DNA from 2 places in the Pseudomonas sp. 37 R 15 genome. Region 1 is predicted to be linked to the other one. Evidence: predicted binding sites of a transcription regulator. Region 1 holds the regulator's gene; the other holds the start of a gene.
The links. The regulator sigma-54, encoded in region 1, starts transcription at its own class of promoters, with help from an activator protein. The targets are predictions, from matches to a motif close to ANTGGCATNNANNTTGCTNT.
Positions count from the first base shown of each region.

Region 2: BFQ04_RS27525 (circularly permuted type 2 ATP-grasp protein) is a predicted target of sigma-54. The motif match lies at 12,784-12,803, and genes of this name have one in related genera.

Region 1 covers NZ_CVTV01000049.1:78,239-93,171, forward strand. The annotation lists gene BFQ04_RS15750 (superoxide dismutase) at 1-67, shown strand, start outside; gene BFQ04_RS15755 (ZIP family metal transporter) at 100-993, shown strand; gene BFQ04_RS15760 (HPr family phosphocarrier protein) at 1,031-1,303, opposite strand; gene rapZ (RNase adapter RapZ) at 1,320-2,177, opposite strand; gene ptsN (PTS IIA-like nitrogen regulatory protein PtsN) at 2,180-2,644, opposite strand; gene hpf (ribosome hibernation-promoting factor, HPF/YfiA family) at 2,654-2,959, opposite strand; gene BFQ04_RS15780 (RNA polymerase factor sigma-54) at 3,035-4,528, opposite strand; gene lptB (LPS export ABC transporter ATP-binding protein) at 4,713-5,438, opposite strand; gene lptA (lipopolysaccharide transport periplasmic protein LptA) at 5,438-5,971, opposite strand; gene lptC (LPS export ABC transporter periplasmic protein LptC) at 5,958-6,530, opposite strand; gene BFQ04_RS15800 (KdsC family phosphatase) at 6,539-7,063, opposite strand; gene BFQ04_RS15805 (KpsF/GutQ family sugar-phosphate isomerase) at 7,064-8,038, opposite strand; gene BFQ04_RS15810 (ATP-binding cassette domain-containing protein) at 8,349-9,158, shown strand; gene mlaE (lipid asymmetry maintenance ABC transporter permease subunit MlaE) at 9,158-9,955, shown strand; gene mlaD (outer membrane lipid asymmetry maintenance protein MlaD) at 9,955-10,422, shown strand; gene BFQ04_RS15825 (MlaC/ttg2D family ABC transporter substrate-binding protein) at 10,434-11,081, shown strand; gene BFQ04_RS15830 (STAS domain-containing protein) at 11,078-11,383, shown strand; gene BFQ04_RS15835 (BolA family protein) at 11,498-11,737, shown strand; gene murA (UDP-N-acetylglucosamine 1-carboxyvinyltransferase) at 11,761-13,026, shown strand; gene hisG (ATP phosphoribosyltransferase) at 13,240-13,875, shown strand; gene hisD (histidinol dehydrogenase) at 14,003-14,933, shown strand, end outside.
Region 2 covers NZ_CVTV01000062.1:53,701-68,633, forward strand. The annotation lists gene BFQ04_RS27490 (autotransporter serine peptidase EprS) at 1-838, shown strand, start outside; gene BFQ04_RS27495 (autotransporter domain-containing protein) at 1,010-4,117, shown strand; gene BFQ04_RS27500 (polyurethane esterase) at 4,297-5,721, shown strand; gene BFQ04_RS27505 (YgdI/YgdR family lipoprotein) at 5,853-6,077, opposite strand; gene BFQ04_RS27510 (VRR-NUC domain-containing protein) at 6,266-7,912, shown strand; gene BFQ04_RS27515 (ATP-dependent DNA helicase) at 7,909-10,167, shown strand; gene BFQ04_RS27520 (alpha-E domain-containing protein) at 10,234-11,184, opposite strand; gene BFQ04_RS27525 (circularly permuted type 2 ATP-grasp protein) at 11,187-12,596, opposite strand; gene BFQ04_RS27530 (hypothetical protein) at 13,025-13,570, shown strand; gene BFQ04_RS27535 (hypothetical protein) at 13,656-13,868, shown strand; gene BFQ04_RS30205 (hypothetical protein) at 13,880-14,014, shown strand; gene BFQ04_RS27540 (cation:proton antiporter) at 14,069-14,933, opposite strand, start outside.

The sequences.
Region 1 (14,933 bases):
CAATGCATTCTATAGCGTCATCAACTGGCCCGAGGTTGCCATACGCTACCAGGCTGCATTGGCCTGACACTCACTCCAACACACGACCTAAGGCCGACCATGGGCACTGAAACACTGGCGATTAGCAGCGTGCGATTATTTCGCTATGCGCTTGGCTCCCTGCTTCTGTTAGCCGGTACGGCATTACTGGTGGCTCATGGCCTGGCCTGGCTCGACCTGGAACCGCGCATCTTGCGAGCGCTGCAGGGCGGGGCGATCTGTGCCCTCGGTACTGCGCTGGGCGCGGTGCCCGTGCTGGTGATTCGCCGTATGCCGGCGGCGTTGAGCGATACCCTGCTGGGTTTTGGCGCGGGGGTCATGTTGGCGGCGACCGCCTTTTCGCTGGTGGTGCCGGGTATCGCTGCCGCAGAAAAGCTGGGGCTCACACCCTGGGGCGCGGGTGGTTTGATCAGCTTCGGCATCATGCTCGGTGCATTCGGGTTGTATCTCGTGGACCGCCAGGTTTCAGGCGCCAGCCCGGAAGTGCTGGTGGGCACGCCGGATAAGCCGGTTATCCCGCCGCGTATCTGGCTTTTTGTGTTCGCGATCATTGCCCACAACATCCCGGAAGGCATGGCCGTGGGTGTTTCTGCCGGCGGCGGCATGGCGGATGCCGACAGTCTCGCCATGGGCATTGCCCTGCAGGACGTACCGGAAGGCCTGGTGATTGCGCTGGTATTGGCTGGGGCGGGGATGTCGAGGATCAAGGCGTTTCTGATTGGCGCTGCCTCGGGTTTGGTCGAGCCGGTCTTTGCAGTGTTATGCGCGTGGTTGGTGAGCCTTGCCGAAGTGCTGTTGCCCTTGGGGTTGGCACTGGCTGCGGGTGCGATGCTGCTGGTGGTGACCCATGAGGTGATCCCTGAGTCGCGCCGCAACGGTCACGACAAACTCGCCAGCCTGGGATTGTGCATCGGGTTTTGCTTGATGATGGTGATGGATACGGCACTGGGATAGCAGGAGCGAGCCCGTTCGCTCCTGCAAGAGGAAGGCGTTATTCACCCTCGTCGAAGTAGTTGTTGATCAACGCGACTAACGCGTCCATCGCTTCCTGCTCTTGTTCACCCTCGGTTTTCAGATGGATTTTAGTGCCCTTGCCTGCGGCGAGCATCATCATCGCCATGATGCTCTTGCCGTCGACCATCGAGTCAGGGGTACGCCCGGCGCGGATCTGGCAGGGGAACTGCCCGGCGACACCGACAAACTTGGCTGATGCGCGGGCATGCAAGCCCAGCTTGTTGATGATTTCAATTTCCCGAGCCGGCATCGCTATGGTGTTCCTTTCAGCTAAGGTCGCGGTGGCGAACCTGGACGTTCTTGAGGGTTTGTTGCAGCACCTGGCCCAGTCGCTCCGTCAGGTAGACAGAGCGGTGGTGGCCGCCGGTGCAGCCGATGGCAATGGTGACATAGGCGCGGTTGCTTGCAGCAAAGCGCGGCAGCCATTTGAGCAGGTAGGTGGAGATATCCTGGAACATCTCTTCCACATCCGGTTGTGCCGCCAGGTAGTCGATCACGGGCTGGTCAAGCCCGGACTGATCGCGCAACTCCGGTTTCCAATACGGGTTGGGCAGGCAGCGCACGTCGAACACCAGGTCGGCATCCACCGGCATGCCGCGCTTGAAGCCAAACGACTCGACCAGAAACGCCGTGCCAGGCTCCGGCTGGTTCAGCAATCGCAGCTTGATCGCATCGCGCAGTTGGTACAGGTTCAGGTTGGTGGTGTTGATCTTGAGGTCGGCCAGATCGATGATCGGCCCCAGCAGTTTGGTCTCGTCCTCGATGGCTTCGGCCAGGGAACGGTTGGCGCTGCTGAGCGGGTGGCGGCGACGGGTTTCGGAGAACCGCTTGAGCAGGGTTTCTTCGTCGGCGTCCAGGTACAGCACGTCGCAATGAATATGTTTGGCGCGCACCTCCTCGAGCAGTTCGGGAAACCGTGAGAGGTGGCTGGGTAGATTGCGGGCGTCGATCGACACGGCGACCAACGGTTGCGCCAGTTCGGTGTGGATCAGGGCGCGTTCCGCCAATTCCGGCAGCAAGCCGGCGGGCAGGTTGTCGATGCAATAGAAGCCGCTGTCTTCAAGAACGTTAAGAGCAGTGCTCTTACCCGAGCCGGAACGGCCGCTGACGATGATCAAACGCATGATTACTGCCCGTTTTGCTCATCCAGAACGACCTGATACAGCGCTTCGTTACTGCTGGCGCTGCGCAATTTATCGCGCACTTCCTTGCGGTCGAGCATGCTAGCAATCTGCCGGAGCAGTTCCAGGTGTGCATCGGTGGCTGCTTGTGGGACCAGCAGAACGAACAGCAGGTCGACCGGGGCGCCGTCGATGGCATCGAAATCGATAGGGTGATCCAGGTGCAGCAAAGCACTGACCGGTGTTTCGCAGCCTTTGAGGCGGCAGTGGGGGATGGCGATGCCGTTGCCAAAACCGGTCGAGCCGAGTTTTTCACGGGCGATCAACGCCTCGAAGACATCTTGCATTTCCAGTTCAGGCACTTGGCTGCTGATCAGGTTGGCAATTTGTTCGAGGGCTTTCTTCTTGCTGCCGCCCGGCACGTTCACGAGGGAACGGCCGGGGGTCAGGATAGTTTGAAGTTGGATCATGGGGGAGGGTTAACGACCTGTACCTTGCATCAGGTGCAGATTCTTTTCCTTATGCTTTTTGAGTTGGCGGTCAAGCTTGTCGGTGAGCAAGTCGATCGATGCATACATGTCTTCATGCTCGGCATTAGCAACCACTTCGCCACCGGGTATCTGCAGGGTCGCTTCGATTTTCTGCTGAAGCTTATCGACCTTCATGATGACCTGCACGTTGGTGATCTTGTCGAAATGTCCTTCAAGCTTCTTCAGCTTCTGTTCGACGTATTCGCGCATTGGAGGGGTGACTTCTACATGGTGTCCACTGATGTTGACTTGCATACAGCTTCTCCTTCGTTGCCAGTGCATAAAGCGGCGGGTAGGAATACCCGCCACTGGAACGCTGTGCCCCGCCCGTCACATCAAACGCTTACGCTCGCTGGAAGGCGCGATCCCAAGGGACTCGCGATACTTGGCGACGGTTCGACGGGCGACCTGAATGCCTTGTGCCTCCAGTAAACCAGCGATCTTGCTGTCACTCAACGGCTTTTTCTGATTTTCCGCGGCAACCAGTTTTTTGATGATCGCGCGGATCGCCGTGGACGAGCATTCGCCGCCTTCGGAGGTGCTTACGTGGCTGGAGAAAAAGTATTTCAGCTCATAAATACCCCGTGGGGTATGCATGAATTTTTGCGTGGTCACCCGCGAAATCGTCGATTCGTGCATGCCGACCGCCTCGGCGATGTCATGCAGTACCAGCGGTTTCATGGCTTCGTCACCATATTCCAGAAAGCCGCGCTGGTGCTCGACGATCTGGGTGGCGACTTTCATCAGGGTTTCGTTGCGGCTTTGCAGGCTCTTGATGAACCAGCGCGCTTCCTGCAACTGGTTGCGCATGAAGGTGTTGTCGGCGCTGGTATCGGCGCGGCGCACGAAACCGGCGTATTGCGGGTTTACCCGCAGGCGTGGCACCGACTCCTGGTTCAATTCCACCAGCCAGCGCTCGTTGTCCTTGCGCACGATCACATCAGGCACGACATACTCGGCTTCGCTGGACTCGATCTGCGAGCCCGGGCGAGGGTTGAGGCTCTGGACCAGTTCGATGACCTGGCGCAGTTCGTCTTCCTTGAGCTTCATGCGACGCATCAGCTGGCTGTAATCGCGGCTGCCCAGCAGGTCGATGTAATCGCTGACCAGGCGCTTGGCTTCAGCGAGCCAGGGTGTCTTGGCCGGCAGTTGGCGCAGTTGCAGCAACAGGCACTCGCTGAGCGTACGGGCGCCAATCCCGGCGGGCTCGAATTGCTGGATGCGGTGCAGGACGGCTTCGATCTCGTCCAGCTCGATATCCAGCTCCGGGTCGAACGCCTCAAGAATTTCTTCCAGCGTCTCGTCCAGGTAACCCTGGTTATTGATGCAATCGATCAGGGTGACGGCGATCAGTCGATCGGTGTCGGACATCGGCGCCAGGTTCAGTTGCCACAGCAGGTGACTCTGCAGGCTCTCGCCGACGGACGTACGGGTGGTGAAGTCCCATTCGTCATCATCATTGCTGGGCAGGCTGCTGGCGCTGGTCTGGTAGACGTCTTCCCAGGCGGTATCCACGGGAAGCTCGTTGGGAATGCGTTCGTTCCATTCGCCGTCCTCGAGGTTGTCCACCGTCGGGGCGGTTTCCTGATAGGACGGTTCCTGTACGTCGGGATTGGGCTTTTGCTCGATGTTGTCGGCCAAAGGGTCTGTGTTGTCGAAGTCGTCGCCTTCTTCCTGGCGTTCGAGCATCGGATTGGACTCCAGGGCCTCCTGGATTTCCTGTTGCAGGTCCAGGGTCGACAATTGGAGCAGGCGGATGGCCTGTTGCAGCTGCGGTGTCATCGTCAGCTGCTGGCCCATTCTCAGGACTAGCGATGGTTTCATGGCAGGGGCTTAACACCTTATTCGCCGGCGCAATGCGCCATCCACGACAGGGCGCGCGAGCGCCAAACATAAGCAAATTATATGCCTGAAATCAGGGCCTTTGCCTAGAGCGCGGTAACAATAAAAAAACCGAGGTTTTCATTGACTCGCTCGCACTCTCACCAATGGCCCGATATCACCGTGTCTACAGGCGGAACTCGTGACCCAGATAAACTTCTTTCACCAGTTCGTTGGCCAGGATCGTCGCGGAATCACCTTCGGCGATCAGTTGCCCATCGTTGACGATGTAAGCGGTTTCGCAGATATCCAGGGTTTCACGCACGTTGTGGTCGGTGATCAACACACCAATGCCCTTGGCCTTCAGGTGATGGATGATCTGCTTGATATCGCCCACCGAGATCGGATCGACACCGGCAAACGGTTCGTCCAACAGGATGAATTTCGGCGCGGTGGCCAGGGCGCGGGCGATCTCCACACGACGACGCTCACCACCGGACAGGCTCATGCCGAGGTTGTCGCGAATGTGGTTGATGTGGAATTCCTGCAGCAGGCTTTCCAGCTCCTTGCGGCGGCCGTCGCGGTCGAGTTCCTTGCGGGTCTCGAGGATCGCCATGATGTTGTCGGCTACCGACAGTTTGCGGAAGATCGACGCCTCCTGCGGAAGATAGCCGATACCTGCGCGCGCACGGCCGTGCATGGGCTGGTGGCTGACGTCCAGGTCGTCGATCAATACGCGTCCCTGGTCCGCCTGGACCAGCCCGACGATCATATAGAAGCAGGTGGTCTTGCCGGCGCCGTTGGGGCCGAGCAAGCCGACGATCTGGCCGCTGTCGATAGACAGGCTCACATCGCGTACCACCTGGCGGCTTTTATAGGCCTTGGCCAGATGCTGGGCTTTCAGGGTTGCCATTACTCGGCCTTCTTCTTCGGCTGGATGACCATGTCGATACGTGGGCGCGGCGCGGTGACCTTGTTGCCGTTGGCGCGACCGGCCTGGGCGACCTGGGTCTTGGTGTTGTAGACGATTTTCTCGCCTTCGGTAGAGTTACCGTCGGCGCTGAGTACCTTGGCCTGGTCAATCAATACGATGCGATTTTGCTGGGCATGGTATTGAATGGTCTTGCCATAGCCTTTCATCGGGCCTGGGTCTTCTGCCTTTTGCTTCTGTTCGAAGTAAGCCAGGTTGCCCACCGAGGTCACGACATCGATATCGCCGGCCTGGGTGCGGGTCAGGGTCACCGTGTTGCCGGTGATCTTCATCGAGCCCTGGGTGATGATGACGCCACCGGTGTAGGTCGCGACGCCTTGTTTGTCATCCAGCTGCGCATCGTCAGCCGAGATGTGGATCGGTTGCTGGCTATCGTTCGGCAGAGCCCAGGCGCTCACGCTTCCCAGTGCTGCGCCCAGACCGAGCAAAATAGGGAGGGTTTTAACGAGCCTCATACTGTCCTCTTACGTTCGATAGCAGGTGTATCCTGCTTTCTTTCAAATACGCTTTCATTCCCTTGCCAGTCGATACACCGCCAGCGCCGTCGATTCTAACGTCTTGCTCGGTCTGCGCATATTGCTGTTGTGGGAATACCGTCATGCGACTGCTGGTAATGATGGTGTCACGCTTCTGCGCGTCTGTACGTGCGACGCGCACCGAGTCGATCAGTTCGATCTGGGTGCCGTCCGGATTGACCTCGCCACGCAGGCTGGTGACATGCCACGGCAGTTCGGTGCCACGGTAGAGGTTCAGGTCCGGATTGGTCAGCAGGCTGACTTCCGAGGCCTTCAAGCGCTCGACCTTGTCGGAGGCCAGCACGTACTGCACCTTGCCATCGGGCAGGAACTGCACGGTGTGGGTGTTGGTGGCGAAGTTATCGATGATGCTTTCATCAACCTGCACGACAGGTTTGTCGAGAAAGCGCTCCGGGCTGATATTCCAGTAGCCCACCGCGAGGAACAGCGCGGCGATGACCCCGAATAACAGGAAGTTGCGAATCTTTTTGCTCAGCATATAAGGCTCTATAGGTAGGCGGCGTGGGCCGCTTCAAGACTGCCCTGGGCACGCAGGATCAATTCGCAGAACTCGCGGGCGGCACCCTCGCCGCCACGGGCCGTGGTAATGCCATGGGCATGTTCACGCACAAACGCTGCGGCATTGGCGACGGCCATGCCCAGGCCTACACGGCGGATCACCGGCAGGTCGGGCAGGTCGTCACCCAGATAGGCGACCTGTTCATAGCTTAGGTTGAGTTGGCCAAGAAGCTCGTCCAGCACCACCAGTTTATCCTCGCGGCCCTGATACAGGTGAGCAATCCCCAGGTTTTGTGCGCGGCGTTCCACAACGGGTGTCTTTCGACCACTGATAATCGCGGTCTGCACGCCTGCGGCCATCAACATCTTGATGCCCTGGCCGTCGAGCGTATTGAATGTCTTGAATTCGCTGCCGTCTTCGAGGAAATACAGGCGGCCGTCGGTCAGCACGCCGTCAACGTCGAAAATCGCCAGCTTGATGTTTTTACCGCGTTGCAACAGATCGCTGGTCATTTACATCACTCCTGCGCGCAGCAAGTCGCCAAGGTTAAGGGCTCCGATCGGACGATCATCGTTATCGACGACGATCAACGCACCGATCCGATGGTCTTCCATGATTTTCAGCGCTTCAGCCGCGAGCATTTCAGCGCGGGCGGTCTTGCCGTGAGGTGTCATCACCGCGTCGATGGTCGCGGTGTGAATATCAATGGTGCGGTCCAGGGTGCGGCGCAGATCACCGTCGGTGAATATCCCGGCCAGGCGTCCGTCGATCTCCAGGATTGCCGTCATGCCCAGGCCCTTGCGGGTCATTTCCATCAGCGCGTCCCTGAGCAGGGTACCGCGTGGAACGCTTGGAAGTTCTGCGCCCGAATGCATGACATTTTCAACTTTCAGCAGCAAGCGACGGCCGAGGGCACCGCCTGGATGGGAAAATGCGAAGTCTTCTGCGGTAAACCCACGGGCCTCCAGCAGCGCCACCGCCAGGGCATCGCCCATGACCAGTGCGGCGGTGGTGGAGGAAGTCGGTGCCAGGTTCAAGGGGCAGGCCTCGTGGGCCACGTGCACGTTGAGGTTGACGTCGGCGGCCTTGGCCAGGGTCGATTCCGGGTTGCCGGTGAGGCTGATCATCTGGATGCCCAGGCGCTTGATCAACGGCAACAGGGTCACGATTTCGTTGGTGGTGCCGGAATTGGACAGCGCCAGAATCACATCATCCTTGGTGATCATGCCCATGTCGCCGTGGCTGGCTTCGGCCGGATGCACGAAAAAAGCGGTGGTCCCGGTGCTTGCCAGGGTGGCGGCGATCTTGTTGCCGATGTGGCCGGATTTGCCCATGCCAACCACGACAACGCGGCCCTTGCTGGCCAGAATCATCTCGCAGGCGCGTACGAAATCTGCGTCGATATGGGCCAGCAAACCTTCTACGGCTTCCAGCTCGAGGCGGATGGTGCGTTGTGCGGACTGAATAAGGTCGCTGGATTGGCTCATGTCTGAAATCGTATAGCCTGACGAAAAGTCGGCGATTATAGCGGTAATGATCAATTCCCTCACGCAAGTTCGTCAGGCTTTATTCCGAAGGTCTTGCGGATTCGTCGCAATATCACAACCCGCTGCGTTTTTTTCGCTGTCCTGAATCTGAACAAGCACTGTTCCGGCCTTGGGGGCGCTGTACCAGCAGTGATATAGTTCGCGGCCAGTTCGGTCCGCCCAACCCATGGCGCAAACATTTGCGCATCCGCGGTAAACGAAAGTCGCATACATGGTGTCTGAGTGAAAGGCTGCATCCCAAGGAGATTAGATGAGTGCCGATAACGCCTACGCGGTCGAGCTGAAGGGCCTTTCCTTCAAGCGCGGTACGCGCAGCATCTTCAATAACGTCGATATTCGCATTCCTCGCGGAAAAGTCACGGGCATCATGGGGCCTTCCGGTTGCGGCAAGACCACCTTGCTGCGCCTGATGGGCATGCAATTGCGCCCCAGTGCCGGCGAAGTATGGGTCAACGGCCAGAACCTGCCGACATTGTCGCGCAGCGATCTGTTCGATGCGCGCAAGCACATGGGGGTTCTGTTCCAGAGCGGCGCGCTGTTCACCGACCTCGATGTGTTCGAAAACGTGGCGTTCCCGCTGCGGGTGCATACCCAGCTGTCCGATGAGATGATTCGTGACATTGTGCTGCTCAAACTGCAGGCCGTAGGGCTTCGCGGGGCTATCGACCTGATGCCTGACGAATTGTCCGGCGGCATGAAGCGCCGCGTCGCCCTGGCGCGCGCCATCGCACTGGACCCGCAGATCCTCATGTATGACGAGCCTTTCGTGGGCCAGGACCCGATCGCCATGGGCGTGCTGGTGCGCCTGATCCGCCTGCTCAACGACGCACTGGGCATCACCAGCATCGTGGTGTCCCACGACCTGGCCGAAACCGCGAGCATCGCCGACTACCTCTATGTCGTGGGGGATGGCCAGGTGCTGGGGCAGGGCACGCCGGAAGAACTGATGAACGCCGATAACCCGCGCATTCGCCAATTCATGACCGGCGATCCCGATGGCCCGGTGCCTTTTCACTTTCCGGCAGCGGACTACCGCGCAGATCTTCTGGGGAAGCGCTGATGCGCAAAACATCTATTATCGAGAAGGTCCGCCTTTTCGGTCGCTCGGGCATCGACATCGTCGAAGTCCTCGGGCGTTCGACTATTTTCCTGTTCCACGCCTTGCTCGGCCGCGGCGGCATCGGTGGCGGCTTCGGCTTGCTGCTCAAGCAACTGCATGCGGTTGGTGTGATGTCCCTGGTGATCATCGTGGTCTCCGGGGTGTTCATCGGCATGGTGCTGGCGCTGCAAGGCTTCAACATTCTGTCCAGCTACGGTTCCGAGCAGGCGGTAGGGCAGATGGTCGCCCTGACCCTGTTGCGTGAACTGGGGCCGGTGGTCACCGCGTTGTTGTTCGCCGGGCGTGCCGGTTCGGCGCTGACCGCCGAAATCGGCAACATGAAGTCCACCGAGCAGCTGTCCAGCCTGGAAATGATCGGCGTGGACCCGCTCAAGTACATTGTTGCCCCGCGCCTGTGGGCCGGCTTCATTTCCCTGCCGCTGCTGGCGATGATCTTCAGCGTGGTCGGGATCTGGGGCGGTTCGTGGGTGGCGGTGGACTGGTTGGGCGTCTATGACGGTTCCTACTGGGCCAACATGCAAAACAGTGTGACCTTCACGGGCGACGTGCTCAACGGCATCATAAAGAGCATCGTCTTCGCCTTTGTAGTGACCTGGATCGCCGTATTCCAAGGCTATGACTGTGAACCCACTTCAGAAGGGATCAGTCGCGCCACCACCAAGACCGTTGTGTACGCCTCGCTGGCGGTACTGGGCCTTGACTTCATTTTGACTGCCTTGATGTTTGGAGATTTCTGATGCAAAACCGCACTGTGGAAATCGGTGTCGGCCTTTTCTTGCTGGCTGGCATCCTGGCTTTACTGTTGCTGGCCCTGCGGGTCAGTGGCCTGTCGGCCAGCCCCACCGCCGACACTTATAAACTTTATGCGTACTTCGATAATATCGCCGGTTTGACGGTCAGAGCTAAAGTGACCATGGCTGGCGTAACCGTCGGCAAGGTCACGGCAATCGATCTGGATCGCGACAGCTTCACCGGGCGAGTGACGATGCAAGTGGACAAGAAGGTCGATAATCTGCCGACGGACTCCACCGCATCCATCCTCACTGCAGGTCTGCTGGGCGAGAAGTACATCGGTCTCAGCGTTGGCGGGGAAACAGCCCTGCTCAAGGATGGTTCGACAATCCACGACACACAGTCGTCGTTGGTACTTGAAGACTTGATCGGTAAATTCCTGCTCAACACCGTCAATAAAGACGCCAAATGAGGAATCTGTTCATGATCTCTACCTTGCGACGCGGCCTTCTGGTGCTGCTTGCAGCGCTGCCGTTGATGGCCAACGCAGCCGGTTCTGCCCACGAACTGGTGCAGGACACCACCAACAAAATGCTGGCTGACCTGTCGGCCAACAAGGAAAAGTACAAGCAGGACCCGAGCCTGTTCTACAACGCGCTCAACAGCATTGTCGGTCCGGTGGTGGATGCCGAAGGCATCTCTCGCAGCATCATGACCGTCAAGTATTCGCGCAAGGCCACGCCTGCGCAGATGCAGCGTTTCCAGGAAAACTTCAAGCGCGGGCTGTTCCAGTTCTATGGCAATGCCTTGCTTGAATACAACAACCAGGGCATTACCGTGGCTCCGGCCGGTGATGAGTCGGGTGACCGCACCAGCGTCAACATGAGCGTCAAGGGCAACAATGGCGCCGTGTACCCTGTGCAGTACACGCTGGAGAAGGTCAACGGCGAGTGGAAACTGCGCAACGTGATCATCAACGGCATCAATATCGGCAAACTGTTCCGTGATCAGTTCGCCGACGCGATGCAGCGCAACGGCAACAACCTGGACAAGACCATCGATGGTTGGGCCGGTGAAGTCGCCAAGGCCAAGGAAACTTCCGATAAGGAAGCCGGGAAGCCAGCGCAATGACCGAGTCGGCTGTTCGTATCGGCAACGCCGGCGAGCTGTTGCTCAGCGGCGTGCTCGATTACCGCACCGGGCCTGACCTGCGCAAGCAGGGCCAGGCTCTGATCAACGCCAGCAGCGCGCCCGCGCTGGTGGTCGATTGCTCGGCGGTGACCAAGTCCAGCAGCGTCGGTCTGTCGTTGCTGCTGTGCTTTATGCGTGATGCCGAAGCGGCAAAAAAGCCACTCAGTATCCGTGCGTTGCCTGAAGACATGCGCGAGATTGCCGAGGTTTCCGGTCTGACCGAACTGCTGGCACACCCTTAATACACATTTATCGCAAAGCCCCCCGTCAGAGTCCTGCTATGCGGGGTTCGCAGGCGCGGGGCTTTTTTGTATGATGTGCGACCCGTGCGCACTGGGCGCCGATAGAGGTTGAGCATGCAGGCCCTAGAAGTTAAGAGCTTCCTTGAAGGAAAGCTGCCGGAAACGACTGTTGAAGTTGAAGGCGAAGGCTGCAATTTCCAGCTGAACGTGATTAGCGATGAACTGGCGGCATTGAGCCCGGTCAAGCGTCAGCAGCAGATCTATGCCCATTTGAACCCATGGATCACCGATGGCAGCATCCATGCGGTCACTATGAAATTTTTCAGCCGCGCGGCCTGGGCCGAGCGCACCTGAGCCCCCAAGGCGTCGAGATTCTTATGGATAAATTGATTATTACCGGCGGTGCCCGCCTCGATGGCGAGATCCGCATTTCCGGGGCAAAAAACTCCGCCTTGCCGATCCTGGCGGCGACCCTGCTGTGCGACGGCCCTGTGACTGTGGCCAACCTGCCGCACCTGCACGACATCACCACCATGATCGAGCTGTTCGGCCGCATGGGCATCGAGCCTGTGATCGACGAGAAATTGTCCGTCGAAATCGACCCTCGCACCATCAAGACCCTGATCGCCCCGTACGAGCTGGTGAAAACCATGCGTGCGTCGATTCTGGTACTCGGCCCGATGGTCGCTCGTTTCGGTGAAGCCGAAGTGGCCCTGCCTGGCGGTTGCGCCATTGGCTCGCGTCCGGTTGACCTGCACATCCGTGGCCTGGAAGCCATGGGCGCGATCATCGACGTCGAAGGCGGCTACATCAAGGCCAAGGCGCCGGAAGGCGGCCTGCGTGGCGCGAACTTCTTCTTTGATACCGTCAGCGTGACCGGTACCGAGAACATCATGATGGCCGCTGCCCTGGCCAATGGCCGCAGCGTCCTGCAAAACGCCGCGCGCGAGCCGGAAGTGGTCGACCTGGCCAACTTCCTCAACGCCATGGGCGCGAAGGTTTCCGGCGCTGGCACCGACACCATCACTATTGACGGTGTAGAGCGTCTGCACACCGCCACCTACAAAGTCATGCCCGACCGCATCGAGACCGGCACGTACCTGGTTGCCGCTGCCGTCACCGGTGGCCGCGTGAAGGTCAAGGACACCGATCCGACCATCCTTGAAGCCGTCCTGGAAAAACTCAAGGAAGCCGGCGCTGAAATCACCACCGGTGAAGACTGGATCGAGCTGAACATGCACGGCAAGCGGCCAAAAGCCGTCAATGTGCGTACAGCCCCTTACCCGGCATTCCCGACCGACATGCAGGCGCAGTTCATTTCCTTGAACGCGATCGCTGAAGGCACCGGTGCCGTGATCGAGACCATCTTCGAAAACCGCTTCATGCATGTGTACGAACTGCACCGCATGGGCGCCAAGATCCAGGTCGAGGGCAACACCGCCATCGTCACCGGCATCGACAAGCTCAAGGGCGCGCCAGTGATGGCCACCGACCTGCGTGCCTCGGCCAGCCTGGTGATTTCGGCACTGTGCGCTGACGGCGACACCCTGATCGATCGCATCTACCACATAGACCGCGGCTACGAGTGCATCGAAGAAAAACTGCAGATGCTCGGCGCTAAAATCCGCCGCGTACCGGGCTAGTCCCCGCTGCATTGTAGGAGCGAGCTTGCTCGCGAAAAACTCATGTACACCGCGTTGACTCTGAGTGAACGCGTTATCGTTGACGTTCTTCGCGAGCAAGCTCGCTCCTACACACACTGGTTTGTTTCAAATCGAGGCTGTAACGGCCTCGATCTGTGTCTGGCGCCGTTTGCGACCGGACAGCAATAGCCTGATGAAGGACTGACATTTCCCATGTTGACCATCGCACTGTCCAAGGGCCGCATCCTTGACGACACGTTGCCGCTGCTGGCTGAAGCGGGCATCGTGCCGACCGAGAATCCGGACAAGAGCCGCAAGCTGATCATCCCCACGACCCAGGACGATGTGCGCCTGCTGATCGTGCGGGCTACCGACGTGCCGACCTATGTTGAACATGGCGCCGCCGACCTGGGTGTCGCCGGCAAGGACGTGCTGATGGAATACGGTGGCCAGGGCCTCTACGAGCCATTGGACCTGCGTATCGCGCTGTGCAAGCTGATGACCGCCGGCCGTGTCGGCGATGTCGAACCCAAGGGCCGCTTGCGAGTGGCGACCAAGTTCGTCAATGTCGCCAAACGCTACTACGCCGAACAAGGTCGTCAAGTCGATATCATCAAGCTCTACGGCTCGATGGAGCTGGCGCCGCTGATCGGCCTGGCCGACAAGATCATCGACGTGGTCGACACCGGCAACACCCTGCGTGCCAACGGTCTCGAACCCCAGGATTTCATTGCCGACATCAGTTCGCGCCTGATCGTCAACAAAGCATCGATGAAGATGCAGCACGCCCGTATCCAGGCGTTGATCGACACCCTGCGCAAGGCAGTGGAGTCTCGACACCGCGGTTGACCCACCTGCGTAGCTGAAAAGCTGCGCCCGTCTATCCGCCTCATAGCCAGAATTCTCAGGTGCCCAAGCGGAGCGAACGGTAGTTTAGGGCGCCTGAGTTTTTTGCCAATCCATTGAGGCCCTCGCTATGACCACGTCCACTGCAATTGCCCGACTCAACGCTGCCGACCCGGATTTCGCCCATCATCTGGATCATCTGCTGAGCTGGGAAAGCGTGTCCGACGACTCGGTCAACCAGCGGGTGCTCGACATCATCAAAGCCGTGCGCGAGCGCGGCGATGCGGCACTGGTGGATTTCACCCGTCAGTTTGACGGCCTGGACGTCAAGTCCATGGCTGACTTGATCCTGCCCCGTGAACGCCTGGAACTGGCGCTGACGCGTATCACCGCGCCCCAGCGTGAAGCGCTGGAAGTGGCGGCGGCGCGGGTGCGCAGCTATCACGAAAAACAGAAGCAGGATTCCTGGAGCTACACCGAGGCCGACGGCACCGTGCTGGGTCAGAAGGTCACGCCGCTGGACCGCGCCGGCCTGTATGTGCCGGGCGGCAAAGCCTCGTACCCGTCGTCGGTGTTGATGAACGCGATCCCGGCCAAAGTGGCGGGCGTGACCGAAGTGGTCATGGTGGTGCCGACCCCGCGTGGCGAACTCAACGAACTGGTATTGGCCGCCGCCTGCATCGCCGGTGTCGACCGGGTGTTCACCATCGGCGGCGCCCAGGCAGTGGCTGCCCTGGCCTATGGCACTGAAAGCGTGCCAAAGGTCGACAAGGTGGTGGGGCCGGGCAATATCTACGTCGCCACCGCCAAGCGCCATGTGTTCGGCCAGGTCGGTATCGACATGATCGCCGGGCCTTCGGAAATCCTCGTGGTGTGTGACGGCCAGACCGACCCGGACTGGATCGCCATGGACCTGTTCTCCCAGGCCGAGCACGACGAAGACGCCCAGGCGATCCTGGTCAGCCCGGACGCCGACTTCCTCGACCAGGTTGCCGCCAGCATCGACAAGCTGTTACCGACCATGGAGCGCGCCGAGATCATCGAAAAATCGATCAACGGGC
Region 2 (14,933 bases), on a different contig from region 1:
GGCCGGTGAAAGCAACCTGTGGTTCAAGGCACTGGGTGCCTGGGGCAAGTCCGACACGCGCGGTGAAACGGCAGGTTCCACCACCTCCCTCGGCGGCTTGCTGGCGGGGGTCGATGGCGCACTGGACGAACAGACCCGCGTCGGTGTGGTCGCCGGCTACAGCGACAGCTCATTGAGCATGGGCGGCGGCACGCATTCCTCGGCGTCCATCGACAGCTATCACTTCGGCGCCTACGCCGGGCGTGAGCTGGGCGACTGGCGCCTGAGTGTCGGCGGTGCCTACAGCTGGCATCGCGGCGATGTGAAGCGCGACCTGCAATACGGCGAGGTCAGTGGCAAGCAAAAGACCAAGCTGGAGGCGCGCACGGCGCAGCTGTTCACCGAAGCCGCGTACCGCATTCACCTGCAACCGCTGGCATTGGAGCCCTTCGCCAACCTGGCCTACGTGCACCTGGACAGTGACTCGTTCCACGAAAAAGGCGCGGCGGCGGCCCTGGAGCGCGGCAGTGACCGACGTGATGCGGTGCTCGGCACGCTGGGCGTGCGTGCCCTGAAAACCCTGGCCCTCAATGACCACCAGCAACTGGAACTGTCCGGCTCGCTGGGCTGGCAACACAGCCTGACGGCGGTGGAATCCGCGGAACACCTGGCGTTTGTCGCCGGCGGGCCGTCATTTGCCGTGCGCAGCGCACCGTTGCTGCGCGACGCCGCGTTGGTAGGGCTGCAGGCGAGCCTGGCGCTGAGCCCGGCGACACGGGTCAACCTGGATTACAACGGCCAATTGGGCGGGCGCGAGAAAACCCAGGGCGTGGGGCTGAGCCTGAACTGGCAGTTCTAAAGGCACACCACATTCCAAATGTGGGAGGGGGCTTGCCCCGATGAGGGTGGGTCAGCCAGCACTTCCGGCGACTGACACTCCGCTATCGGGGGCAAGCCCCCTCCCACAGGAGGACAGTGGCGCCGGGTCGAGATTTTTCCAAATGCAATAAGAAAACTAAGGAAGGTCACCGTGAAAAAATGCAAGTCAGGGTTCACCATCGCCCTCCACACAGGCCCGGGCTATCCGCTCAAGGCGTTGAGCCGCGTGCCATACGGCGCGCTGCTGTGCTGCCTGGCCAGCCTGGGGACAGCCCAGGCCGCACCCTATGTTGAAACCGGCAAGCCGGGCGATGCCGCCAGTTGGCGCAGCAACGAATTCAAGGCCGACTGGGGCCTGGGCGCCGTGCACGCCGACACCGCGTATGCCGCCGGCTACACCGGCAAGGGCGTCAAGCTGGGCATCTTCGACCAGCCGGTGTACGCCCCGCATCCGGAATTCGCCAGCCCCGACAAAGTGGTGACAATCGTCACCGAGGGCATTCGCCAGTACACCGACCCGTATATCCCGGTGAAGGCCGGTGATGCGTTTCGCTATGACGGCACGCCGTCCCTGGGCTCCAACGGCAAGCTGGGCAACCACGGCACCCATGTCGGCGGCATTGCGGCGGGTAACCGCGACGGCGGGCCGATGCATGGCGTGGCGTTCAACGCGCAAATCATCAGCGCTGAAAACGGTGACCCAGGCCCGGAAGACGGAATCATCCTGGGCAACGATGGCGCGGTGTACAAAGCCGGTTGGGATGCGCTGGTTGCCAGCGGCGCACGCATCATCAACAACAGCTGGGGCATCGGCATCGGTGATCAGTACGCCAAGGGCGGGCGCGATCCGGCGTTCCCCAACTTCACGGTCAATGAAGCCCAGGCGCAATTCAACAACATCCGGCCGATCCTCGGCACGATCGCCGGGGGCGCTTATCAAGGCGCGATCGACGCGGCCCGCAGCGGTGTGCTGACCATCTTCGCCGCCGGTAACGACTACAACCGCAATAACCCCGATGCCATCTCGGGCCTGGCGTATTTCGTGCCGGAAATTGCGCCGAACTGGCTGTCGGTGGCGGCCCTGCAACAGAACCCGGACACCGCGAGCGCCAACCCCTACGTGATCAGCACCTTCTCGTCGCGCTGTGGCTATGCGGCGAGTTTCTGCGTGGCGGCGCCAGGTACGAAGATTTTCAGTTCGATCATCAACGGCACCAACCTGGACAACCTCACCAACGACTACGCCAACTTCAACGGCACCTCCATGGCCGCGCCTCATGTGGCCGGCAGTGCGGCGGTGCTGATCGAGCGTTTCCCGTACATGAGTGGCGACCAGATCTCCACGCTGCTCAAGACCACCGCCACCGACCTCGGCGCGCCGGGCATCGATTCGCTGTATGGCTGGGGCATGATCAACCTGGGCAAGGCGATCAACGGTCCGGGAATGTTCGTTACCGCCGAGGATATTCCGGCCGAGTTTCGCATCGACGGCGCCTACGGCAGTGGCCAGTTCGTCGCGGACCTGCCGGGCATTGGCGCGGTGGTGGATGCCGGCAAACCGACCCAGCGTGTGTGCAACGACATCCATTGCGGGCTGGACGTGTGGAGCAATGACATCGCCGGGCATGGCGGCCTGACCAAGCAGGGCATTGGCACGCTGGTGCTGACCGGCGCCAACACCTACAGCGGCCCGACCCTGGTCAACCAGGGCTTGCTGGCGATCAATGGCTCGGTTACGTCCGACGTCACTGTCAGCCAGAGCGGCGTGGTCGGTGGCTCGGGGCGTATCGGCTCGCTGAGCGCAAAAAGCGGCGGCACCGTGGCGCCGGGCAACTCCATCGGCACGCTGAACGTGGCGGGCAATGTCACCTTTGATGCGGGCTCGACTTACGCGGTGGAACTGTCGCCCACCAGCAGCGACCGGATTGTCGCCGGCGGCACTGCCACGCTCAATGGCGGCACCGTGACCCTGGCCCTGGAAAACAGCCCGACCTTGTTGAGCGTGTCCCAGGCGCAAAGCCTGATCGGCCGCCAGTACAACATCCTGCAAGCCGCAGGCGGTGTCACCGGCCGCTTCGGTGCGGTACTGCCGGACTACCTGTTCATCGGCGGCACGTTGAACTACGCAGCGGGCGGTGTGCAACTGGATGTGGCACGCACCAACAGCTTCGCCAGTGTGGCCGCTACGCCGAACCAGCGCGCCGTCGCCGCCGCCGCCGAGCAATTGGGCGCAGGCAACGGCGTGTATGAAAGCTTGCTGCTGGCCCCGACCGCGGTCTCGGCACAGGGCGCGTTCCAGCAACTGAGCGGCGAAGTCTATCCAGCCCTGGAGACTGCGCTGGTCAATGACAGCCGCTACGTGCGCGAAGCGGTTGGCGAGCGGCTGCGCAACGGTGAAATGGGCGCGACCAGCCAGGCTATCGACAGCCGTGGCAACGTGTGGGTCAAGGCGCTCGGGGCCTGGGGCAAGACCGACAGCCGCAGCGACACGGCCGGCTACACCACGTCCATCGGCGGCATGCTGGCCGGCGTGGACGGTGCCCTCGACGACGCAACGCGCATCGGCCTGGTGGCGGGCTACAGCGATACGTCGTTGAACATGGGCAGCGACACCCATAGCCGTGCCTCGGTCGACAGCTACCACTTCGGCGCCTATGCCGGGCATGAAATCGGCGCCTGGCGCCTGAGCGGCGGAGCCACCTACAGCTGGCACCGCGCCGATGTGAAGCGCGACCTGCAATACGGCGACGTCAGCGGCAAGCAAAAAGCCAAGGTCGATGCCCACAGCACCCAGGTGTTCACCGAGGCGGCGTACCGCATCAACCTGCAACCCCTGGCGCTTGAGCCATTCGCCAACCTGGCCTACGTGCACCTGGACACGGACAGCTTCAAAGAGAAGGGCGATGCCGCCGCGCTGAAAAGTGGCGACGACAGCCGCGACCTGGTGCTGAGCACCTTGGGGGTGCGCGCCTTGAAAACCTTCAACGTCAATGATCACCAGCAACTGGAAGTCTCCGGCACCCTGGGCTGGCAGCACAACCTGAGCAGCACCGACTCCGAGCAGCACCTGGCGTTTGCCTCCGGTGGCCCTTCGTTCGCGGTGGAAAGCGCGCCGATGGTGCGCGATGCCGCCCTGGTCGGGGCACGGGTGAGCCTGGCCCTGAGCAAGGATGCGCGAGTGAACTTCGACTACAACGGTTTGCTGGCCAGCAAGGAGAAGGTGCATGGCGTCGGTTTGAGCCTGGACTGGGCGTTCTGACGCGTTAAAAACCACGGTAGGAGCGAGCTTGCTCGCGAATAACTCAAGTGCGGCGCGTTTGTTCAGGTAGAGCGCGTCATCGTTGACGAGCTTCGCGAGCAAGCTCGCTCCTACAGCGGGTGATGGATAAAAAGGTGTTTTGGCTTTCTCGACAAATCCAACAACAGAGAGGCAGTGCCATGGGTATCTTTGACTACAAAAACCTCGGGACCGAGGGCTCCAAAGCGCTGTTCGCCGATGCGCTGGCGATCACGCTGTATGCGTACCACAACCTGGATCACGGTTTTGCCGTGGGTTATCAAAACAACGGCCTGGGCCTGGGCTTGCCGGCCACGCTGGTGAGCGCCTTGATCGGCGGCACCGATGCCCAGGGGGTGATTGGCGGGATCCCCTGGAACCCCGATTCGGAAAAAGCCGCCCTCGACGCTGTGCATGCGGCCGGCTGGACGCCGATCAGCGCGGGCGCCCTGGGTTACACCGGCAAGGTGGACGCGCGGGGCACATTCTTTGGCGAAAAACCCGGCTACGCCTCGGCCCAGGTCGAAGTGCTGGGCAAATACGATGATGCCGGCACGCTGCAGGAAATCGGCATCGGTTTTCGCGGCACCTCGGGGCCGCGGGAGAACCTGATCAGTGACGCCATCGGTGATGTGATCAGCGACCTGCTCGCCGCGTTCGGTCCCAAGGACTACGCGAAAAACTACGCCGGCGAAGCCTTCGGCGGCTTGCTCAACAACGTCGCCGAGTTTGCCGGTGCCCACGGCCTGAGCGGCCAGGATGTGCTGGTCAGCGGTCACAGCCTCGGTGGGCTGGCGGTCAACAGCATGGCCGACTTGAGCGACAGTAAATGGGCGGGTTTCTACAAGGACGCCAACTACGTGGCCTACGCCTCGCCAACCCAGAGTGGCGGTGACAAGGTGCTGAACGTGGGCTACGAGAATGACCCGGTGTTCCGCGCGCTGGATGGCGCATCGTTCAACCCGTCGTCGCTGGGCGTGCACGACAAACCCCATGAGTCCACCACCGACAACATCGTCAGCTTCAACGACCACTACGCGTCATCGCTGTGGAACGTGCTGCCGTTTTCCATCCTCAACCTGCCGACCTGGGTGTCGCACTTGCCCACCGGCTACGGCGATGGCATGACGCGCATTCTCGACTCCGGCTTCTATGAGCAGATGGCCCGCGACTCCACGGTGATCGTCGCCAACCTGTCCGACCCCGCGCGGGCCACCACCTGGGTGCAAGACCTCAACCGTAATGCCGAAGCGCACAAGGGCAATACGTTCATCATCGGCAGTCACGGCGACGACCTGATCCAGGGCGGCAAGGGCGCGGACTTTATCGAGGGCGGCAAAGGCAATGACACGATCCGCGACAGCAGCGGGCATAACACCTTCCTGTTCAGCGGGCACTTTGGCAATGATCGTGTGCTGGGCTACCAGGCAACGGACAAACTGGTCTTCACGGACGTGCAGGGCAGCACGGATTATCGCGATCATACCAAGCTGGTAGGCGGGGACACCGTGATCAGCTTCGGCGCCGACTCGGTGACACTGGTGGGGGTGAGCAGTGTGTCGGGGGAGGGGATAATGATCGGCTGAGTGGGAACACCGTCAAAACTGTGGCAGGGGGCTTGCCCCCGATTGCGGTGTATCAGCCTGCTTATATGTAGCTGACCTGGCGCTATCGGGGGCAAGCCCCCTCCCACATGTGATCGGCGTTGACGCCAGGTTTATTGTTCCTTGCGCACCGTTGCCACGTCATCGGCCTTGATACGAATACGCTTGCCGGCGATGTCGGTGAATTCATAGAAACCGTCGGCGGTCTTGGCGTTGGGTGTGTCCTTGGTCAGATACTGTGTGCCGTTTTGCAACGTGACCACCGTTTGCGTGGAGCAACCGGCCAATACCAGAAAAGTGAGTGCAACCAGCGGCAGACCCAAATTCTTCATGTTCATTACCCTTACCTTTAACCCTGAAAAGTCCCGCAGCGTCTGGCTACGGGGCATAAATGTTACGCGATCAGCTCCCTCATCTGATCGCTTTTTTTCAAAAAGTTGCAGGCGCCATTTATCTATTACTGATTGCAACAAAGCGTTTGCAGCGTCATTCTGTATGCATAACCAGTAGTTGATCGCTTTGTGCCATGGCCAACCCCCTCGAAGACCCCTTGTATTACCTGCACAACTTCCGCCAAGTGCTTGCGTGGTTGGAGCAGCGCTATGCCGATCTGCTCGACCCGGACGAATTGCAGTTCATTCAGCAATTCGACAGGTTGCCGCAGGCGTCGCAAGCGTTATTGGTGCGCATGGTCATGCGCAAGGGCGTGCATTTTCGTGGAGGCAAGCTCAATTACCTGGAAATCGGCTGCCCGCATGCGGCCATGCAGCCATTGCTGGCGCTCGGTTGGGTCGAGGACCACTGCCTGTTGGGCTTTGAAGAACTGTTCGGTTTGCTGCAAAAAAGCGAGCTGCTCGCGGCCTTCAAGCCCTGGATCGAGCAACCCAAGGGCCGCAAAACCGACTGGCTGGAGCCATTGGCTGCGCAGTTCAATGAGAGCCGCAGCTTCGCCCTTTGGTGCCCCGACCTGCAGGATGTGCTCTACAGCCTGACAGTGATGCAGTTGTGCGACCGCCTGCGCCTGATGTTTTTCGGCAACCTGTACCAGGACTGGTCGGAGTTCGTGCTGGCGGACCTGGGTATCTACACCTATGAGAAGGTTGCGTTCTGCGCCGAGTCCCGAGGGTTGCGCAGCCGCGCCGACGTGGAGGGCTTTTTGTTCCTGCACCAGTGCCAGCAGGCTTTTGATGCGGGCCAGGCGCTGGAAACGGTGTTGGCGCACATCGCCACGCTGCACACCGACAACCCCTGGCTGGAAAAACGCCGCGCCAAATTGCTTTTCCAGATCGGCCAATACTGCGAGCGCAGCGCTGAGTTGAGCGTGGCCGAGCAGATCTATCGTGGCTGCGCCTATCCCGGCGCGCGTGCGCGGTTGATCCGCGTGCTGGAGCGCCAGGAGGCCTATGCACAAGCCCTGGCATTGGCCGTGGCGGCGCAACAGGCGCCGCAAAGCGCTGCCGAGCAGCAACACCTGCTGCGCGTAGTGCCGCGTCTGCGGCGCAAGCTGGGTGAGCCCAAGGTGCCCAAGGCCAAGCCGCGAGCCGTCACGCGCCTGGACCTGGCACTGACACCGCCGCAACCGCTGATGTCGGTGGAATATTGCGTGCAGGCCCACCTGAGCGAGCCGGGCGCGCCGGTGCATTACGTGGAAAACGGCCTGATCAATTCGCTGTTCGGCCTGCTGTGCTGGGACGTGATCTTCGCGCCGCTGCCCGGCGCGTTTTTCCACCCGTTCCAGCGCGGGCCTGCCGACCTGCACAGTGAGGACTTTCATCAGCGCCGAACCGAGTTGTTCAGCACCTGCTTTGAGCAACTGCGGGACGAGCGCTACAAGATCACCATTCGCCAACGCTACGTGGACAAGTGGGGCATTCAATCGCCCTTTGTATTCTGGAACCTGCTCAGCGAAGAGCTGCTGGAGCAAGCCCTGACCTGCCTGCCAGCCGAACACCTGCGTTACTGGTTCGAGCGGCTGCTGCTGGATATCCGCGCCAACCGCACCGGGATGCCTGACTTGATCCAGTTCTGGCCGGCGCAGAAAACCTACCGCATGATCGAGGTCAAGGGCCCTGGCGACCGCCTGCAGGACAATCAACTGCGCTGGCTGGAGTTCTGCGGCGAGTACCAGATGCCGGTCACGGTCTGCTATGTGCGCTGGGCAGAGCCCGCTTGAGCTATAGCGTCGCGGTGCGGGCGTTGTGCGAGTTCACGGCCAAGGTCGGTGACCTGGACTTGCGCTTTACTCCCTCGCCCAGTGCCCAGGAAGGCATCGTCGGCCATCGCACGGTGGCGTCGCGGCGCAGCGCGCATTACCAGAACGAAGTCGCGCTTGAGGGTGAGTACGAGCAACTCAAGGTGCGGGGCAGGGCGGACGGCTATGACCCGGACAGCAACCGCCTCGAAGAGGTAAAAACCTATCGCGGCGACCTTAAGGCCCAGCCCGCCAACCATCGGCAATTGCATTGGGCCCAGGTCAAGGTCTATGGCTGGTTGATGTGCCAGAAGCTGGGGCTCGATGAGATCGAGCTGGCGCTGGTGTATTTCGATATCGTCGGCGAGGGCGAGACCCTGCTCAAACAGCGCTTTGCCGCGCCCGACCTGGAGCGCTTCTTCAACCAGCAATGTGCGCTGTTCCTGGACTGGGCCCACCAGCAGATGCAACACCGTGAAGCGCGCAACCGCGACGCGCAAGGCCTGGCGTTTCCCCATGCGCAGTTTCGCAGCGGCCAGCGTTCGCTGGCCGAATCGGTCTACAAGGCGGTGAGTACCGGCCGTTGCCTGATGGCCCAGGCGCCGACCGGCATCGGCAAGACCGTCGGCACCCTGTTTCCGATGCTCAAGGCCCTGGCACCGCAGCAGTTGGACAAGGTGTTTTTCCTGACCGCCAAGACCCCGGGCCGCAAGCTGGCGCTGGATGCCGCCCAAGTGCTGTACGACAGCAGCCCCGAACTGTCCCTGCGGGTGCTGGAACTGGTGGCCCGGGACAAGGCCTGCGAGCACCTGGACAAAGCCTGCCACGGCGACTCGTGTCCGCTGGCCAAGGGCTTTTACGATCGCTTGCCCGCCGCCCGCCAGGCGGCAGCCAGGGTTCGTCTGCTCGATCAGCGTCACCTGCGGGAGGTCGCGCTGGCCCATGACGTCTGCCCCTATTACCTGAGCCAGGAAATGGCGCGCTGGACCGACGTGGTGGTTGCCGACTACAACTACTATTTCGACTTCGGCGCCATGCTCTTCGGGCTTGCGCAGCTCAATCAGTGGCGCGTCGCCGTGCTGGTCGACGAGGCGCATAACCTGGTCGAGCGCGCGCGTTCGATGTACAGCGCCAGCCTCGACCAGTACAGCCTCAAGACGCTGCGCGACAGCGCCCCCGAGCCGCTGAAAAAGCCCTTGCAGCGCTTGAACCGTGAGTGGAATGCGCTGCACAAGGACCAGCTTGCGCCGTATCAGGCGTACGCGGCCAAACCCGACAAGCTGCTCCAGGCCCTGAGCCTGTGTGCCAGCGCCATGGGCGACTATTTCAACGACCACCCCGAAGCCCTCAGCGGCGACTTGCAGGCCTTTTACTTTGAGGCGCTGCAATTTAACAAGGTGGCCGAGCTGTTCAATGAACACTTCATCTTCGATATCAGCAAGCGCGCCTTCAGCGCCAAGCGCAGCAGCTCGACCCTGTGCCTGCGCAACGTGGTGCCGGCCGAGTTCATCCGGCCCAGGTTGACGGCTGCGCGCAGTAGCGTGCTGTTCTCCGCGACCCTCAGCCCCCGCCACTACTACGCGGACTTGCTCGGGCTGCCGACGGACACCGCCTGGGTCGACGTCGAATCGCCGTTCAAGGCCGAGCAATTGAAAGTGAGCATTGTCGAGCGCATCTCCACGCGGTTCGTGCACCGCCAGGCGTCGCTGGAACCCATTGTGGAATTGATCGCCCGGCAATTCGCCACGCAGCCGGGCAACTACCTGGCATTTTTCTCCAGCTTCGATTACCTGCAACAAGTCGCTCAGCTGCTGGCCGAGCGGCACCCGCAGATTGCTCTGTGGCTGCAGTCGCGGGGTATGGCCGAGGCTGAACGCCAGGCCTTTCTGGACCAGTTCACCCCGCACAGCCAGGGCGTGGGTTTTGCGGTACTGGGCGGCGCCTTTGGCGAAGGCATCGACTTGCCCGGCGCGCGCCTGATCGGCGCGTTTATCGCCACCCTGGGCCTGCCGCAGCTCAATCCGGTGAATGAACAGATGAAAGCGCGCATGGGCGCAATCTTCGGCGCGGGCTATGACTACACCTATCTGTATCCCGGTATCCAGAAAGTGGTGCAGGCGGCGGGGAGGGTGATCCGCAGTCAACACGACCGGGGCGTGGTGATGTTGATCGATGATCGCTTTGGTGAGGCGCGGGTGAGGCAATTATTGCCGCGTTGGTGGGCACCAACGACCTGAGGGATACACAGCCATTCAAATGTGGGAGGGGGCTTGCCCCCTCCCACATTGGCACTGTGTTGGGGCTTAGACCACTTCCAGGTAGGAGCTTTGTATCGCCCGCGCCAGTTCGCGCACGGTGTCGATGAAGTCGGTCAGCCGGGTGTGCAGCCCATCTTCCAGAATCTCATCGATGCCGGTGTACCGCAGGCGTGCCTCGAACTCGGCCGCCAGGCGCTGCGCCGTGCGGCCGTAACTGCCGGGCAGGACGGCGAGGATGTGGCTCAGTTCCTCGATGCACGCATGCAGCGAGCGCGGCACGTCGCTGCGCAACAGCAGCAGCTCGGACACCGAACGGGCGTTCAGGGCATTCGGGTACAGCTCGGTGTAGGCTTCGAACGAAGACAGCGCCCGCAGCAGGGCACTCCACTGGTAATAGCCGCGTGCCGACAAGTCGCTGACTTCTTCGGACTCTTCACCAAACATCTCATAACGCGCATCCAGCAGGCGCAGGGTGTTGTCCGCACGTTCGACAAAGGTGCCCAGGCGAATGAATCGATAGGCGTCATTGCGCATGATGGTGCCGGAGGTTGCGCCGCGAAACAGGTGCGAGCGTTGCTTGACCCAGTCACAGAAATGGCTGATGCCATGCCGCGCCAGGCCGCCGGCGGCGATGCTGCGCATTTCCAGCCAGGTGGCGTTGAGGTTTTCCCACATGTCGGCGGTGATGCGTCCGCGCACTGCATGGGCATTGCCCCTGGCAGCGCGCAGGCAGTTGTAGATACTGGCCGGGTTTTCTTCATCCAGGGCGAAGAAGTGCAGCATGCGTTCGGCGTCCAGTTGCTGATGGCGCTCAAGGTAGCTGTCCAGGGTGCCGCTGCAGAGCAACGACATCGCCAGTTCATCGAGCCCATCGCTGCGCCCGGCCTGGGGCATCAACGACAGCGAATAACTGACTTCCAGCATGCGCGCCAGGTTCTCGGCGCGCTCAAGATAGCGGGACATCCAATACAGATCTGCGGCGGTTCTACTCAACATACTCAGCCCTCCACCACCCAGGTGTCTTTGGTTCCGCCGCCTTGCGACGAGTTGACGATCAGTGAGCCTTCCTTGAGCGCTACACGGGTCAGGCCGCCGGGCACCAGGCGGGTTTCCTTGCCCGAAAGCACGAACGGGCGCAGGTCGATATGCCGCGGCGCGATGCCGTTTTCGACGAAGGTCGGGCAGGTGGACAGGCTCAGGGTCGGCTGGGCGATATAGGCATGGGGACGCGCCTTGATGCGCTGGCGGAAGTCCTCGATCTCGGCAGCGCTGGAAGCCGGGCCCACCAGCATGCCGTAGCCGCCCGAGCCCTGGGTTTCCTTGACCACCAGGTGTGCAAGGTTGGCCAGCACGTGGGACAGTTCATCCGGCTTGCGGCACTGGAAGGTCGGTACGTTTTGCAGAATGGGTTCTTCATCCAGGTAAAAGCGGATCATTGCCGGTACATAGGGGTAGATCGACTTGTCGTCGGCCACGCCGGTGCCGATGGCGTTGGCCAGTACCACGTTGCCCGCGCAATAGGCGGCAACCAGGCCGGGCACGCCGAGCATCGAGTCGGGGTTGAACGCCTGCGGGTCGAGGAAGGCGTCATCGATGCGCCGGTAGATGACGTCCACCGCCTTGGGGCCGTCGGTGGTGCGCATGAATACCTTGAGCTCGTGCACGAACAGGTCGGCGCCTTCCACCAGCTCCACGCCCATTTCCCGGGCCAGGAAGGCATGCTCGAAGAAGGCACTGTTGAAGCGCCCGGGGGTGAGGACCACCACGTTGGGGTTGTCCAGGCGGCTGGCGCTTTTCAGGGTCTTGAGCAGCAGGTTGGGGTAGTGGTCCACCGGCGCGATGCGCTGCCTGGCGAACACTTCCGGGAACAGGCGCATCATCATCTTGCGGTCTTCGAGCATGTAGCTGACGCCGCTGGGGGTGCGCAGGTTGTCTTCGAGTACGTAGTAGGTGCCGTCGCCGTCACGCACCAGGTCGACGCCGGAGATGTGCGAGTAAATGTCGCGGTGCAGGTCCAGGCCAACCATTGCCTTTTGATAGCCCTCATTGCCCAGCACCTGGTCTGCCGGGATGATCCCGGCCTTGATGATGCGCTGGTCGTGGTAGATATCGGCGAGAAACATGTTCAACGCGGTGACCCGCTGGATACAGCCGCGCTCGATCACGCTCCATTCGCTGGCGGGAATGCTGCGCGGGATGATGTCGAAGGGGATCAGGCGCTCGGTGTCCTGCTCGTCGCCGTACAGGGTGAAGGTGATCCCGGCGCGGTGGAACAACAAATCCGCTTCACGGCGACGCTGGGCCAACAGTTCCGGCGGCGTATTGGCCAGCCAGCGGGAGAAATCCTGATAATGCGCACGGCAGGCGCCGTCTGCGTCATTCATTTCATCGAAGAAAGATCGAGCCATTCCAGTACCTTGTCAGTGCCCAGCCTTGCTTGGTTGGCAGCTTGCTTGGGTGGCACTGCCGCTAAAAAACGCTTTTCTTATGAGCCTGTGGCTAAGGGTGCCAACAGGCCTGGTCCTTACTTTCTTATGGAGTCGGCTCTGGGTCGGGGGGTAACGAATGCTCCTGTTTACCGGCGGATGAATGGATTAAGCAAGGCGTGTGCCGTAACGGCCGTCAATACCGGTAAATCCTCTGTAGGAGCGAGCTTGCTCGCGAAGAACTCAAGAGCAATGGGTTTAACCAGATTGGCGCGTCATCGTTGACGATCTTCGCGAGCAAGCTCGCTCCTACGGGGGGCGCAGGGTGCTCTGATTTGGTGCGCGACGAACTTGAACTTCACCCTGGCCCGCCTCTTCTAATGAGCCTTGAAACCGTATGGAGCGCCATCGTGCCCAGAATCATTTCGCCCAACACCCCGGAAGCGGCGTTGACCGACCACAGCGAGCACAACGCCAAGATCTTCGGTTCGCCCAAGGACCGTCTCGACTTCTATCGTCGCGAGATCCAGTACGAAACCAGTATCCTGGCCAACCGCACCGACGCCTACCTCACCGCCCAGTCATTCCTGGTGATTGCCTTCGTCTCCGGAATGGGCAACCTGAACCCGGAGTGGGGCAAGTTGTTCACCCTGGTGGTGCCGGTGATTCTCGCCGCCCTGGGTATTCTCAGCTCACTCAACGCCTGGCCCGGCATCCGCGCGGCCTACGAGATCATCGATCACTGGCACTACAAGCAGAGCGAGCTGCTGCGCAGTGAGCCGGTGATGGGCATGGCCTACGATGAATCGCCGTTGTTTTCCGAAATGGAGTCAACCCACAAGGGCTATCGCAAGTCACTGCTGTTTTCCATGCGGGCGCCGTGGTTGTTCATGGTGTTCTGGCTGGTGTTGGGCATCTATGCTTTTTACATCCAGGTCGACAACCCACTGCGATGAGCAATTGGACGGAACTTCCCCCGTTAACCCAGCGCCTTAGCTGTACGGGGTACAGATTCCCCACAAGCCTGCAATGAGGTGCGCCATGACCACAGATAACGATCCCCAGACCACTAACCGCAACGACCCGGCGATCGACGCTGGCAAGCCGGGCCCCGGCACTGCTGCCGATGCGCCCAAGGACCCGACGCCGGCAAGCGACCCGGGTGCCGAAGAAAACGACTACAGTCCAGACTTCAAGTCTGAGCCTGAGCACAAGCCTGAAACCGACGCCGATATCGATACCCAAGGCGGTTAGAGGAGAGAGTCATGTCAAAAGAAGTGGACGAAGAACTCAACGATCCGGGCAATGAAGACCCGGGCTCATTGATGGACGATGCCGAGGTGCCGCTCAACGATCTGGATGACGCGGCGGACCTCGGCAACACAGAAAATCAGGACTGATCCGGCGACGGGCCCGGGGGAATGCAGTGTTAATCCCCTGGCGCGGCCCAGGATTCAATTTTTTTGCGCGGCGCGCCGTTCGTACCACACCAGCATGGGCTGGGTGCTCAAGCCATGCACCATCACGCTCAACGCAATCACTGACAGGGTGAGGTTCACCGCCACGGCGCTGCTGGTGCCGATCAGCCCGTGGTTGAGGGCATAGAACAGATAGTAGATGCTGCCGATTCCGCGAATGCCGAACCAACTGACCAAACTGCGTTGGCGACGGTCCATCAGCCTGCCCCAAGGCATGGCGAACACGCTAAGCGGGCGAATCACGCAAAACAGTAACGCGGCCAGCCCCAGCGCGCGCCAGTCCCAATGGCTGACCAGCACGATACCCAGCACCGTCACCAGGAACACCTCCATGGAGCGCTCCACCAGGCTGCCGAAGGCGAGCATATCGCCCATCATTACGCCGGCCGCGATCTGCGTGTCCTGCAATTGGCTGACATCACCATGCAGGGCTTGTTCAGGCTCGATCTCCAGGTGGCCCACCACCGGCTGCGCCAGATGCTCGGCGGGTGTCTGGGCGTAACCGGTGGATTTGAACTCGGCCTGGCGCAGCCCCAGGCCCGCCGCGAACACCGACAGGAAGCCATAGCCGCCGATGGCTTCGGCGCTCACATAGGCCAGGGCGATCAGCGCCAGCGTGAGGTAGTCATTGGGTGACAAGGTGCTGTCGGCATTGATCAGGCGCATGCGCAAGGTCACACGACCGATGCCACGCCCCATCCAGTAACCCGTCAACAGCCCGGCCGGCACCGCCCATACCAGGTTTTTCAGCACCCAGCCGCCGAGCCAGTCGCCATCGAAACCGCCATGCTGCATGAACAGCAGGCCGAAGATCACAAAGGGAAAGGCGGTGCCGTCGTTC